Regions from separate parts of the Ureibacillus sp. MALMAid1270 genome, predicted to be linked through region 1. Evidence: riboswitches for the same ligand, from Rfam matches in the RefSeq annotation. Region 1 holds a riboswitch; the other holds the start of a gene.
What was found. Region 1 has a riboswitch for cobalamin ahead of ACOQFO_RS06440 (glutaredoxin family protein). Riboswitches for the same ligand answer to the same signal wherever they lie in the genome.

Region 1 (7,502 bases):
AATACTCTTTTGGCAATTCCTCATCATGGCTGACAGCAGTAATTAAAAGTTTTCTATCTACTAATGTTGGTGTAAATAAAAACGTATTCCACTCATCTTCATGATCACGAACTTCTTGTAATAATTTTTCCCCTGAAGATTCATGTAAGAAAAATGCTGCTTTATCAAGCATATTTAAAATTTGTCTTTCTAAAGATGGATTTTGTTCGATCATATTAATAAATAATGAAAAGTTTGCACCCGATAAGGAGGCGATGACTTTGATAGATGAATCAAGTGAAGCAGTTTTTAATGCTAAAAAACCACCAAAGCTATGACCAACTAGACCAATGCGATGTACATCAATACGATTTTCTTTTGCTACATCAGGTTGCTTAATATATTTCAATGCAGCTTGTACATCTTCTATCGCATTTCCAAATGAGTAGTTCCCCTGACTTCCCCAAGATCCTCGGTAATTAATAGCTAAGACATTCCATCCCTTTGCTTGTAATTTAGCAGCAATGTCAAGATTCAATAGTGCACCTGGAAAACCATGTAGTAATAAAATAGTTGCTTTTAGATTTTCTCCCTCAGCAACATACATTCTACCAACAATAAAGTCTTCACCACTTGGAATTTTTAAAAGTGAAAGCTTACTTGAACCCGGTTCTTTTACTGGAAACATTTAAAACCCTCATTTCCTATTAGAATACTATGGATTAATTATAAGTGGAAGCAATAAGATATAGCAATATAAAATTTCTAAATTTCATCAGGCTCCTCAAAAATTGCTTTTAACATTTTTTCTCGATTTTGAAGAAAATACTTCGTAATTTGATAATGATCCGTCATTTCATATTCAATCTCCTGAATTTTTCCATAATCAAAAGAATATATGGTTGCACCAGGGTACCCTAAAAGAATAGGTGAATGCGTCACAATAATAAATTGACAATTATTTGTTGAAGTTAAATCATGAATAATTTTCATAAATGACAACTGCATTTGAGGGGAAAGTGCAGCCTCAGGTTCATCTAGTAAATAAATCGCTTTACCTCTAAACCGGTTTGAAAATAATGATAAAAATGATTCCCCATGGGATTGCTCATGTAAAGAATTCCCACCATAAGCATCGTATATACTTGGATATTCACTTGCGATTTCATCGATATGAGAAGCAAATTGATTAAAAGACTCTGCTCTTAGAAAGAAACCGTTCGATACTTTCGGTAACCAAGCAAGCCTTATATATTCTGATAAGGAAGATTCGGAAGCATGGACATAATACTCATTATTTCTTCCACCACCTGCTGTATTAAATCCACATTTATCTGCTATTGCTTCAAGTAGAGTCGATTTCCCTGTCCCATTTTCCCCTACAAAAAATGTGACATTATGATGAATATCAAGTTGATGAAGGTTACGTATTGCTGGTATAGATAATGGGTAATTTTTATAAGAGGGGATTTCATTGCGGAGTAATTCAATTCTTTTCAAAAACATAGTATCACCAGCTTTTATATGATCTTAGGTACATAAACATAAGTAATTATTATCATATTAACAGATGAAAGGAGATGAAGATATGACAGAGCGTAATGATTTTGATATCTATTCCAATTTTAATGACAAAATTCCGTTACGGAAGAAAAATCTTCGCCAATCAGATGAGGAATATGGTTCGGAGGATAATTTTACAAAATCCAATAATAAAAACAAAGAGTCATTTAGCGACTGGGTTGATAAAATGACAAAGAAACTTGAGAAGTAAGAAAGATTCCCATAGGTATTTAACTTACTTATGGGAATCTCTGTATTTTACTACTTTGTCCCGCTCGAGCCGAATCCCGATTCTCCTCTTTCAGTTTCGGATAAAGCCTCTACCTCAACTAAATGAACTTGCGGAACGGTTTGAATCACCATTTGAGCAATGCGCATTGCTTTTTCAACATGGAAGGTTGCTTTTCCATGATTAATGAGAATTACACCTATTTCGCCACGATACCCTTCATCGATTGTACCGGGGCTGTTTAGAACAGTAATACTATGTTTAAGAGCAAGTCCACTTCTAGGGCGAACTTGTGCTTCAGTCCCTTTTGGTAACTCCAGTTGGATTCCTGTTTTAATTAATCTTGCTTCACCTGGTGGTATTTCTACAGATTCAATCGAATAAAGATCCATACCTGCATCCCCTGGGTTTGCTTGTAATGGAATTTGTGCCTCTTCGTGAATTCTTTTAATTTTTACTTCGTAGTTCATTGTTGTCATCCTTATCGATTAAATTGGAAAGTTTCGTCTGTAATTGGTGCGACTTTAGCTTTCGCGTAACTAGATCCTTTTTGTGAGAAGAAGTCGTATGTGGATCCTTCATTTCGAATACCATTCATCACAATCGGATTTACTTCTTCTTCAGGAAACATCGCATCAAAACCTACGTTCATTAATGCCTTATTTGCATTATAACGTATATAAACTTTTACTTCAGGCGATAAACCTGTTTCCGCATATAAATCATCCGTATAATTCATTTCATTTTGATATAAATCAAGTAGTAGGTCATAGCCCCAAACTTTTAACTCGTCTTGTTTTTCTTGAGGGAATTGTTTGAATAGGTTTTGTGCGAAAAAGCCTACAGCTACACCGTGAATTGATTCGTCACGAAGTATAAGTGATATTACTTCCGCACTGTTTCGCAGTACGCCTTGTCCACCTAGATATAGTGGATAGAAAAATCCGGAGTAGAATAAAAACGACTCTAGCATTACGGACGCATACATTGCTTTCCATAAACTTTCAGGATTACCCTCTTCAATGGCGTTGTAAATTTCACTGATTTTATTGGCTTTGTATTGCAGGAACTCATTTTTCTTCACCCACTCAAAGAGTTCATCAATTTCTGAGTTCGTACAAAGTGTTGTAAAAATATAAGAATAAGATTTTGCATGGATCGCTTCAAAGGAACCAAATACAGTCAAAACAGCTTTTTCCTGCATATCCGTCACATGTGCTGCGATTTTATTCATTCCGATATTTGTTTGAACTGTATCCAATAAAGTTAGCCCTGCAAATACCTTTTTATAAGTTTCTTGATGTTCAAAATCTTGCCATTGTTTGACGTCTTTGGATACAGCGATTTCTTCAGGAAACCAAATTTGTTTCCATTGTTGGTCCCAAAAAACTTGCGCTAGATCACTCGTTGGTTTATTCCAATTGACAGCTTCATAGATTAAATTTGACATGCTACACACTCCTCAAGTGTTTGTAATCGTTGACGTACATAGTAAACAGATTTAATGCCCTTAGTCCAAGCGTAAATATAAATTTTAGCGAGTTGTTCAGTTGTCCATTGATCCGTTACATATAGTGTCATCGAAATTCCTTGGTCCACATGTTTTTGTGCAGCAGCATATAAATCAATCATGTCATAAGGATTCACATCATATGCCTCTACATATAAATGTACATTTTCATTTGATAAATGTGGCATTGGGTAAATCGTACGGCTATCCGCATAATCACGAATTTCCACGCGCTCTGTACAAGGTGCAATGGAGGCTGTGCAAGATCTTATATAAGATATGGAGCCCGTTGGAGCGGTAGCAAGCCGATATCCATTAAACACACCATACCGCATGACATCTTCTTTTAAATCTTCCCACATTTGTTTCGTGATAATTGGAATATTGCCAAGTGCTTTTAAAACAATAGGAGACACTTCCTTCTCCTCTTTCTCCACATACTGTTTGAAATAAACACCTGAAGCATAATCACTATCTTCATAACGATAGAAAGTTTCTCTGCGCTCTTTTGCAATCTCCATCGATGATTTCAGAGAATAGTAGTTCATCGCCTCCATAAAGCAATCAATAAAATCGATAGATTCTTTCGATCCATAAAGAATCCCTTGTGTCACAAGGTGACCGTGTAAATTCATAGCACCAAGCCCTACGGAATGCATTAATTGATTTGCTTTCGCAACTGAAGGAACATTTTTAATGTTAGTCATGAGCGAAACGTTTGTTAAGAGGCGCATTGATGTATCGACTAACTCCCCAAAATCTTTCACTTTACTTGCCGCATGTATATCAATAGAACCTAAGTTACATGACACATCTAATCCATATTCATTTTCTTGATCTTGGTCTGTAATATTGCTAGTTTCTTGTACTTGCAAGATTTCTGTGCATAAGTTCGACATCTTCACTCGACCAATTCCTTTAAGTGGATGTACTTCATTCACATTGTCATCGAAAATCTCAAATGGATATCCCGATTCAAATTGCGCTTTTTTCACTTCTGTATAGAGCTTCCGCGCATTGAGACGTTTGATCTTACGAATATTTGGATTATCCAATAGCTCATAGTACATTTCAGAGATAGAAATCTCAGACATTCTTTTTCCATATTCTTTATAAATATCGTAAGGGCTAAATAGCACAATATCTTTATCTCTTCTCATAAGTTCAAAGAATATGTTTGGAATAATAATGCCAGTTGATAACGTTGCTAGTCGGATTTTATCGTCAGCGTTTGGTTTTTTACTAGAAATAAAGTTCTCGATATCCGCGTGGAAGATATTCAGATACGTCACACCTGAACCATTTCGCTGTCCAAGCTGATTTGAATAGGAGAATGAATTCTCTAGTAATTTCGCAACAGGCATTACCCCACTTGCACGATTCTGTATCCCTTTAATCGGATCTCCTAATGGTCTGAGGTCAGTTAAGTTAACTCCAACTCCCCCACCAAGTCTTGATAATTCCAAACAATACCCGATATTTTCAGCAATACTATTCATTGAATCATCCATCGATAATTTGAAGCAACTAACTAATTCCCCACGCGCCTTCTTCCCGCTATTTAAAGCGGTCGGTGTTGCAGGTTGGTACGCTTCCATGATTGACTCAACTGCACGCTCGGCAAGTTCTTGATCTCCTTGCGCCAAGTACAAAGCAATTATGACAATACGATCTTCATATTTTTCTAGTATCTCTTGCCCATCTCGACTTTTCATTGCATAGCTATCATAGAACTTACTTGCACTCATAAAAGACGGAAAACGGAAATGATAATCATATGCTTTTTTGTACATTTGTTTAATGAAGTCCATATCATACTTCTCGAGAAATTCCTTTTCATAATACCCTTCATTAACTAGATATCTGATTTTTTCCTCGATATCAATAAAGTAGCGTAAACGAACATTTACATGTTCTAAAAAATAGCGTCGTGTTGCTTCACGGTCTTTTTCTAGCTCTAATTGTCCTGTTGTACTATACCGGTTTAATACTTCGTTATTCAACTTTAAGTAAGTATTCATCCTTTACCCTCGTTTCGTAAAACTGTTGTATTGCCTCGTAATCTGTTTGAAAGCCTCTTAACTCTAGTTTGCGAACTAGTGGAATTTGATAAGCCATTGCTATTTTATCTCCTGCTGCAGCAAACAAATTGTTGCCAAAGTTGCTATTTCCGCTGGCTACAACTCCTCTGCAGAGTTGACCATTGGTTTCTAGAAACTGCGAAACTCTAGTTGGAACTTCACCTAATTTATCTGTGTATGTAATTAAGAGGTATGGCTTATCTATTATTAAATTCTCAGTAATCTCAATGGCCTGAGCTTGCAATTTGGAAACGATATATCTCACATTACCCGTCCGACTTGCATAAGCAATCATTGTGCAACCAATTCAATTTTTGAAATGATCTCCTTTACATCTCCTATAAGTTCACCGTCAATCTCAAGAACTGGAACAGAGAGAAATCCTTCATTTAAAATCTTTTGTTTCGCTTCTTCGTTATGGTCAATATTAATTACTTCTACCTCAAGTCCTGCTTGTTGTAATTCTGATTTTACCCACATGCATTTTGGGCAAATTGTTTTCGTGTAAAGTTTCATTGATAATCCCTCTTTCTTACTATTGTCTTAAGTGTTAATTGAACCTCTTGTTTTAGGACAGTTCATATGGATTTTCTTCCCAATGTGACCTTCATTGAACTTATGAAGGACACTTCCTGCTAGTTTTCACTTTGATCTGTCCTTCATCAATCCATTCAAAGTCTTATAAAACGCAAAAAAACTACCTCTTCAAAAAGAGGTAGTTTGGAAACGTTCAGAAATTGATAAATGAAAACATCTGCGTCTCCATTCCTCAATCCCCGAAGAAATGTTCGATTGGTTTTATTAGGCAGGTCTCCTGGCTTTGCCTCACCCTCCGATTCCCTTCCCATGTGTATATACACAAAGTGGATTGAATCATCGTCAGCATTACAGTTGCGGGGACAGCGTCGGTTTCGCACCGAACTTCCCTATTAAACTACATATGGTAGTACCTAGATAAAACTAATACAATATGTTGTTGTTTCGTTACATTGGTAAGTGTACCACATACTAGTAATTGAGTAAACCTATGAATCTATTTTAGGTACTTTTGAAATAGAAATGAAAGTTATTTGTTGACTAAACCGCTAATAATTGTGTAGAAATACCGAATATCATAATAGATTATTAGCAATGCAAATAAAAATGGGGTAGCCATTTCTGACCACCCTTTTAATTCATTAATATTTAAATTGTTGTATTGTTTGTTTTAGTTGTTCCGCCATTACTGCAAGTTCTTCTGCTGAGGATGAGATTTCCTCCATTGAAGCTAATTGTTCCTCAGTTGAAGCAGAAATATTTTGTACACTAGTAAAGTTAGATTGCGTCAATTCTTGTACAGTTAATGTAGAACTTGCTACGAGATTAGATTGTTGAGACATTTCCTCTGTTGCTAAAGAAACCTCTTCCACTTCATTTGACACATCTAGCACATTCGCACGAATACTTGAAAACTTCTGACCGGCTTCACTCATGACAGAAATTCCTTTCGCCACTTCTTCTGTACCGGCAGTCATAGTATTTACGACTTCTTCTGTTTCTAATTGAATATGTCCAATAATGTCAGCAATTTGTGTTGTTGCTTTTGCAGATTCATCTGCAAGCTTCCGTACTTCATCGGCCACTACAGCAAATCCTTTTCCAGCCTCACCAGCTCTCGCAGCTTCAATGGCAGCATTTAAGGATAATAAATTCGTTTGATCCGCAATTTGTTTGATTGTTTGAACTATATTACCAATATCGATTGAGCGTTTACCTAAATTAGAAACAGCCCCCTCAATTGACTTCACTGTTCGATTAATTGATTGCATTTGTTCAACTGCTTGTTGGATAGTTTCGTTACCCAATTGTACTTCTTGTAACGCTTGTTTTGCTTTATCACTTGCATTACCTGCTTTTTCAGCAATTACATTAATATTCTTTTGCATTTCCTCAGTTACTTTCGAACTTTTTTCTACCGCATCCGATTGTTGTTCAGCGCCACTTGCAAATTGTTGAATAGACTCTACAATTTGTCCTGTCGCTTTTTTATTTTCTTCGGTACTTGCAGTTAGTTCATCAGATGAAGCTGCTAAAGAAGTCGATTGATCACTTACTTGGCGAATAACATTTTGTAAAGAATCCACCATCTTATTAAAGATTT
Region 2 (7,502 bases), on a different contig from region 1:
TTTAAGGGGCTTTATCAATTAAATCATGAGAAGAGTAAGAGAACAAATATCCTTACATATGATCGAATTTCCACATTAATGCCGACTTACTATCCAAGTAATGTGGAACAGCCTACTCGAATTGCGGAAGCATATCATCAGAATGGCTATAAAGTTGCCCATTTCTATACTGAAGAGCAAATTAGGAAATTTGAAGATAAATATGGTGAGCGGTACAAAATAATAAGAATAATTGATATTAATAAATAAAACAGTGACTCTTCTGGTATCTGAATGAGATTATCGATTGATGATCCGGAACTGTGGAAGAAAATCAATTGGGATGAAGAGTTTAAAAATGTAAAGATTATACCTAATGTTGAGGTTGAGATTGTTAAAGCAGGTAGTATCTATTAAGAGATACCGCCTGTTTTTATTAAGTAGTTTGTTCATATGTTCTCATTAGATTTTTAGTTGTGCTTTAGAACCATCCGCTGTTTGATGAAAACTTTTCCTCATAAGAATTTTCTTAAAATTAAACTGTGCAGCCAAGACACCTATTAAAATAAGAATTGCTCCTAAGAAGAACCTTTCATCAAATCGAAAAAAGGGAGTGATAATGACCTTATACGAGTATTAAAAGAAACCCATATTACCCCTAATATTAAATTTGAACTGTCAGATGACCAAGCTATTATTTCAATGGTGGAGAATGGGATGGGAATTAGTATCCTTCCAGAAATGGTTTTCCTCACAATAGGAAGGCGGTTTTTTTATATATAGGTGAACGATTTACGAGAGACGTACATACTTTCATATACTACAAAATCAGGAGGAGATGATAACCGAGGGGGATTACCGATGGATTTTTCAAAACAATTCGATAAGATCAAGGACTCAGTGGTAAATATCTGTGTTCTTAATAATACAGAAGAGAAGAAAATAGTATCGTCTGGAACAGGTGTATTGATTGGTGATGGTACTAAAATCATAACATGTGCTCATTGCATTAAGCCTAAACTTGTAAATACAGCAAGATTTTCAGGTCAAGGTAATGCTCAAAAATGTAATGTTATTTTCAATGATTCCAAAACAGATATTGCAATTTTGGAAGTTAGTAAGTCCCTTGGTAAAGGGGTTGATATAAGAGATTCATCAACGGTGAAGATTGGGCAGGAGGCATTTGTAGTTGGATTTCCTTTGAATATAAAAAAGATCACTGCACTTTCAGCCAATATTGCAGGATTTGAACCGTTGAATGATTTTAAATTAATTCGACTTGATTCATCTATTAACTTCGGAAATTCTGGTGGTCCATTATTTAATGCGGATGGAGAATTAGTTGGCATAGTAAATGCCAAACATGGACCGCTTTCTTATATGTTAACAGAACTGAAACAGGCTAAGCCAAAAGTTGAATTATTGGATCATGATAACCTTGTTGGTCTTATCCTATATTTAATCAATCAAATGGAAAGAAATTTGAATCTTGGTATTGGGTATGCGATTCCTATCAATACAGTTGGCGAGCGTGTGGAAATAGTCAATTCACTGATAAAAAGGGGTAAATGATTTTAATTTCTTCGTCCTAGTATTGTGCAGTAACTCTTGATAACCATAATGAAAACCCCTGCTGATTAGGGGTTTTTAATTTTGGTTTTATTTTGTGAGGAAATAAAAAAATAACCCAACGAAAAGTAAACATTAGGTAACAAAAATAATTTTTCATAATAATTTTTAGAGTCTCATAAAAGAGGCCACACTAATAAAAAATCTTATCGTTATAAAAAAGTATTTAGAGAAGTTAGGGAGATTCAAATGCTACTCACAAACACAACTGTCATACAAAGAGAAATGACTTCAAACCAACTAAAATATATCGCAATTATCCTTATGTTTTTTGATCATATGTTTGCGATGTTTCTTGATCAGAGTAGTTTGGAAGGGGCACTATCTCGCATACCAGGAAGAGTTGTAGCACCGATTATGTGTTATTTAATTGCTGAAGGATATTTTTACACTTCGAATGTACATAAATACATTAAAAGGTTACTGATTTTCGCTGCAATATCACATTTTCCATACGTTATCTATTTCCATATCACATGGTGGCGCGGAACGAGTGTCTTTTGGTCGTTAGCTTTAGGGTTAATCGCATTAACAATTGCGAAAAACGAAAAGTATCCACTTTATTTAAGAGTACTTGGAATAATTGCTTGCTGTATTCTAGCTGTTCCTGCTGATTGGTATTATATCGGGGTACTATGGATATTGTTCTTTGGATTATTTAGGGGAGATATCGGTAAGCAATTGCTTAGTTTTTCGGTTATAGGTGTGCTTCATGTTGCTCATTCCATTTATGATTATGGTTGGTTGTGGGCAAATCAATTAGCAATATTTTTAGCGATCCCTTTACTACTATTGTATAAAGGAAAACAAGGTAAGAAATCCAAAATTTTAAAATGGGGATTCTATATCTTTTATCCGTTGCATCTATTATTATTATATTATATCTATATAATGATTTTTGCTTAACGGAGGAGGATATATGACAAGATTATTTAGTAGAAAATATTCTATTTTTTTCCCACTTCTGTTGGCATTTATTTTTCTACTATCAGCCTGTTCAGCTTCGTCTTCTAGCAATGAAGTAGAAGATAATGAAGATTTAAATAATGAAATAGCAACTCCTGAAGAAAAAATTCCGACTGTTGTACAACCTCCCACTCCTAAACCAGAACTATACGAGGGAGATCTGGAATTGCCAGTAATCGGTGCAACAGGATTTACTTCTGTTCAGTTAGAGTTAAAAGAATCTGCAAGTCAAGATTCTAAAACTGTTCAGCTACTTGAACCAGGTACTGCTTTTGAAATCATCCAAGAGGATGGTGATTGGTGGTTCATACAAAATGAAACTTCAAATGGATGGGTATTGCATAAGTATTGTTTTATTAATTTGCCAGATGTAATCCCGTCCATTATTTATGATAATACCAATACGTATTCTGCTAAATATGTATCTTCAGGAAAGTCAATTCCTAATATTACAGGACAACCTCTTTACCAAGGTAAAACTTTCAATAAGAGACTTGGAAAAGAAGAATTCATAGTCCCTGTATTATATTCCATGTCTAAAAAGATTCATCTCGCACAGCAATACGCATTAGCGGATGGGAACTCTTTGCTTATCTACGAAGGATATCGACCTTATGCTGCTCAACAAGCCATTGTAAATGAATTATCTAAACTAGCTACGATTGATTTTGAGGTTGCTGCTGGAATTAGTACGGCTCCATGGTCGATCAATTGGTTTATTGCAACAAATGTTTCGAATCATCAAGTTGGTTATGCAATCGATGTAAGCTTAGCAAAGGTAAACTCAATTGAGTCGGTTGTGATTGGAAATTATGCAGTTAATGAAATCACTAACTATACAGAGTATACAATGCCGACACCAATTCACGAGTTGAGCTTCGCCTCAGCTACATTCAAATACCCTGTTTCAGCCATTTCTCCAACAGCTTGGAAAAATGTTAAGTTATCTGACAAAATGAACGAAGCAGCCATCAATCTTCAAACTTATAATACAAAAGCCGGGCTTACACCGTTAGCATCTGAATGGTGGCATTTTAATGATTTAGATGCGTTGAATGAAGTGAAGGATAATAGTAGCGATGGAGGATATGTTTTAACGGAAATTTATAGTGAAATTCCGTCTACTAATCAAAATTCGAAGGAATAGATTTAGCTCATATCTTAATGAAAAGAAACCAATTTGAAATTTGGTTTCTTTTTTATATACCAGTTGTAAAATGCCAAAATCCTTCAAGAATTATTTACAATACTAGAAAAAATAATAAGAATTAATTGAACATTTCAATTTTTTATGTATAATGAAATGAATTACATAACGTGTCGAAATAGGTGCTTATGAAAATAAGCTTAAAAGGGAAGCTTGGTGAAAATCCAACACTGTCCCGCAACTGTAAATTCGGAGCAATTCAAAAGAAGCCACTGTGAGAATGGGAAGGCATTGAATTGCGTTGATGAAAAGTCAGGAGACCTGCCTATTTAAGTGCACACCAAATACCTACGAGGAAATAGGTGGTGTCTGTGCGAGTGGAGACGTAAAAATAATTTTTTTACGCTTTTTACAATTGTGCATAGATAAGTCCAAGGCTATTTCTGAAGTTCAGAAATAGCTTTTTTATTTGGGTTATGTAATACAAAAGGAGGCTTATCGAAATGGAAGTAATTAGTACAGTGGTTGGTTACCCATATATTGGGGAACAACGACAATGGAAAAAAATTGTAGAAAGTTTTTGGAAAGGTGACCTTTCAGAAGTTCAGTTTCATCAGCAAATGAAGGAACTACGATTACACAATCTGAAACGTCAGCAAGAATTAGGAATCGATTATATTACGGTTGGTGATTTTACACTATATGATCGTATGCTCGACTTAGCTTTTATGTTTGGTATTATTCCTGAGCGATATCAATCATTAAATAATGAAACAGCACTAACTCGTTATTATGCAATGGCACGTGGCGCAAAAAATGTAGTCGCTTGTGAAATGACAAAATGGTTTAATACAAATTATCACTATATCGTTCCTGAATTTGATGGAAAACAATTGAAACTAAAAGAAAATATATTACTAGAATATTTTTTAGAAGCGAAAAATGAACTAAATATTATTGCGAAGCCTACTTTAATAGGCCCTTATACATTTATGGATTTATCAAAAGGTTATGATGATCAAACTAAAGCAATCTTTATTCTACAATTACTGCCACTTTATGCAGAAGTGATACAACAATTAGTAGATGCGGGTGCTGAGTGGATTCAACTTGAAGAGCCTTCTTTAACAAAATCCCTTCCAGATGATGAGGTTCGATTAGTTGAGCAAATCTATAGTAAACTAGCAGAGAGTGTTCCATCTGCAAAAATTATGCTACAAACTTATTTCGAAGCATTGACATCCTATGAACGATTATCAAATTTACCAGTTGCAGGAATTGGTTTAGATTTTGTCCACGGGAAAAAAGAAAATAAGGAAGCGATTCGGAAACATGGGTTTCCAAATAACAAAGTATTAGCAATCGGTTGTATAAATGGTCGTGATATTTGGTCTAGTAATCTGGCAGAAGTCGTGTCAGAGATTGAAAGTGTAGTGTATTTAAGCAAGGCGCAATCAGTTTGGATTGAATCGTCATGTAGCTTACAACATGTACCAATTACTACTAGAAATGAGCAAAAGTTAGAACCTGTTTTATTAAATGCTCTTTCATTTGCGGATGAGAAAATAAGTGAGATTGTTCATGTAACTCACTACATTAAACATGGTAAATGGATCAAAGAAAAGGCTGTTTCTGAAAGTATGGAGATTATTGAAGCACTTGCAACGCATCCAATCAGAAACAATAAACGAGTGCAAGAAATAATGCAATCTATTACGGCGAATGATTTTTCAAGAGCACTACCATACGATCAACGCAGATTGATTCAACAACAGGTATTAGGTTTACCACTTTTTCCTACCACGACAATTGGTAGTTTCCCACAATCATCTGAAGTGAAAAAAACACGTGCAGCTTGGCGTAAAAAGCAAATTTCAGATACGGAATATGAGGCATTTATTGAAAAGGAAACAGCCCGTTGGATTAAATTACAAGAAGAAATTGGGCTAGATATTTTTGTACATGGCGAATTTGAACGTACTGATATGGTAGAGTTCTTCGGCGAGAAATTAACAGGTTTTGCTTTTACACAAAATGCATGGGTCGTTTCGTATGGTTCTCGATGTGTAAAGCCTCCTATCATTTACGGAGATGTTGAATGGACAAGCCCTATGACCTTAAAAGAAGTACTCTTTGCTCAAAAACTAACAGATGCTCACGTTAAAGGTATGTTAACAGGACCTGTAACTATTTTAAACTGGTCATTTGTTAGAAATGATGTGCCAAGAGAAGTTGTTGCAAATCAAATTGCCATAGCATTACGTCAAGAAATTTTAGAATTAGAACGTTCTGGGATTGCAATTATTCAAGTAGATGAACCTGCACTTCGAGAAGGCCTGCCGCTTCGTAAAGAAAATTGGTCGGACTATTTAACGTGGGCGGTTAATGCATTTAAGTTAGCGACATCTAGCGTAAAAAATGAAACACAAATTCATACACATATGTGTTATGTGGAGTTTAATGATTTTATTGAACCGATTGAATCCCTTGATGCAGATGTCATCTCATTAGAAACATCAAGAAGTCATGGCGAATTGATCTATTCCCTTCAACAACATCCTTATGAATTAGGCATTGGTTTAGGAGTATACGATATTCATAGTCCACGTGTACCGGATGTTTCTGAAATGATGGAAATATTAAATGCAAGTTTACAAGTTATTCCAAAAGAGCGATTTTGGATTAATCCAGATTGTGGGTTAAAAACACGTCAAGAGCCTGAAACAGTCGCTGCTTTAACGAACATGGTCAAGGCTGCAAAATTACTACGCCATGAAGTTTTGAGTAATAATGTAAATTAAATTGCACTCTCTTTTTCAACAAATAGGTTAATTAATTGATATTGCCTAGTATTTTCTAATAACATTAATAGGCGTCACGAAATGGTAATCTTCATTAGTCTTTCGGACGCCATTCTTTATTTAACTAGAATATTCAGAAATGAGGAACATCACAGCTCGAAGGAGAAATATTTCCATTCGATGGTATCACTGGTGGGAAAACAGGATTGACGGAAAAATTATTATTTTAATTATCGTATTATTAGCTTCTGTTGGTATTGTCTAGCAATTGAATAGGAAATATGGTTTAAGTTAACCCTTTTACTATAAATGCTTAGTTAATCTGTATAGATTCAATTAAGCATTTTTTATTTTCCCAAATCGAGAAAACGCATTAGTGAATCCATGAAATTCTAGTGAGGTTATTAGTTTTTAATAAAACAAATTTGGGCGTAAGATTCTATTTTATGGTTAAACTTCAAAATAGAAATATTCTTTTGAATAAACTGTTTATTTGTTTTCCGCTAATATTCGCAAAATATTCATTGCAATTGTAGTGAAAAGAGGTTACTATGCGTAAGCGGTATGTTAGTAGTAACTTCCATTGTAAGCGCGCACATATTAATTCATCAGGAGGTTACATATGCAATATGTTATATCAATTTTAGGAATTTTAGTTGTATTATTTTTAGCTTGGATCGCTAGTTCCGATCGAAAAAAGATAAAAATTAAACCAGTTATAATAATGATTATCATTCAAATCCTGTTATCATTGTTATTATTAAATACAGAAATTGGTTTATTAATAACGAAAGGAATTGCAGCTGTTTTCTCTAAGCTTCTCGAATTAGCAGCTGAAGGGGTTAATTTCGTATTTGGTGGTATTGCAAATGAAGGCGAAAGTCCATTCTTCTTAAATGTATTGCTTCCAATTGTTTTTATTTCTGCATTAATTGGCATTCTTCAATATATCAAAGTACTACCGTTTCTTATGAAGTGGA

Region 2: another riboswitch for cobalamin. It lies ahead of metE (5-methyltetrahydropteroyltriglutamate--homocysteine S-methyltransferase); the one in region 1 lies ahead of ACOQFO_RS06440 (glutaredoxin family protein).

What each region holds. Positions count from the first base shown of each region.
Region 1 is NZ_JBMIRP010000051.1:27,871-35,372, forward strand. It holds gene ACOQFO_RS06405 (alpha/beta hydrolase family protein) at 1-667, opposite strand, end outside; gene ACOQFO_RS06410 (AAA family ATPase) at 745-1,485, opposite strand; gene ACOQFO_RS06415 (hypothetical protein) at 1,568-1,753, shown strand; gene dut (dUTP diphosphatase) at 1,804-2,241, opposite strand; gene nrdF (class 1b ribonucleoside-diphosphate reductase subunit beta) at 2,253-3,221, opposite strand; gene nrdE (class 1b ribonucleoside-diphosphate reductase subunit alpha) at 3,209-5,302, opposite strand; gene nrdI (class Ib ribonucleoside-diphosphate reductase assembly flavoprotein NrdI) at 5,277-5,657, opposite strand; gene ACOQFO_RS06440 (glutaredoxin family protein) at 5,654-5,878, opposite strand; cobalamin riboswitch at 6,150-6,331, opposite strand; gene ACOQFO_RS06445 (methyl-accepting chemotaxis protein) at 6,541-7,502, opposite strand, start outside.
Region 2 is NZ_JBMIRP010000030.1:50,476-57,977, reverse strand. It holds gene ACOQFO_RS03400 (AbaSI family restriction endonuclease) at 1-249, shown strand, start outside; gene ACOQFO_RS03395 (hypothetical protein) at 274-396, shown strand; gene ACOQFO_RS03390 (LysR family transcriptional regulator substrate-binding protein) at 574-762, shown strand; gene ACOQFO_RS03385 (S1 family peptidase) at 841-1,551, shown strand; gene ACOQFO_RS03380 (TraX family protein) at 1,798-2,514, shown strand; gene ACOQFO_RS03375 (M15 family metallopeptidase) at 2,528-3,721, shown strand; cobalamin riboswitch at 3,885-4,064, shown strand; gene metE (5-methyltetrahydropteroyltriglutamate--homocysteine S-methyltransferase) at 4,225-6,522, shown strand; gene ACOQFO_RS03365 (NupC/NupG family nucleoside CNT transporter) at 7,145-7,502, shown strand, end outside.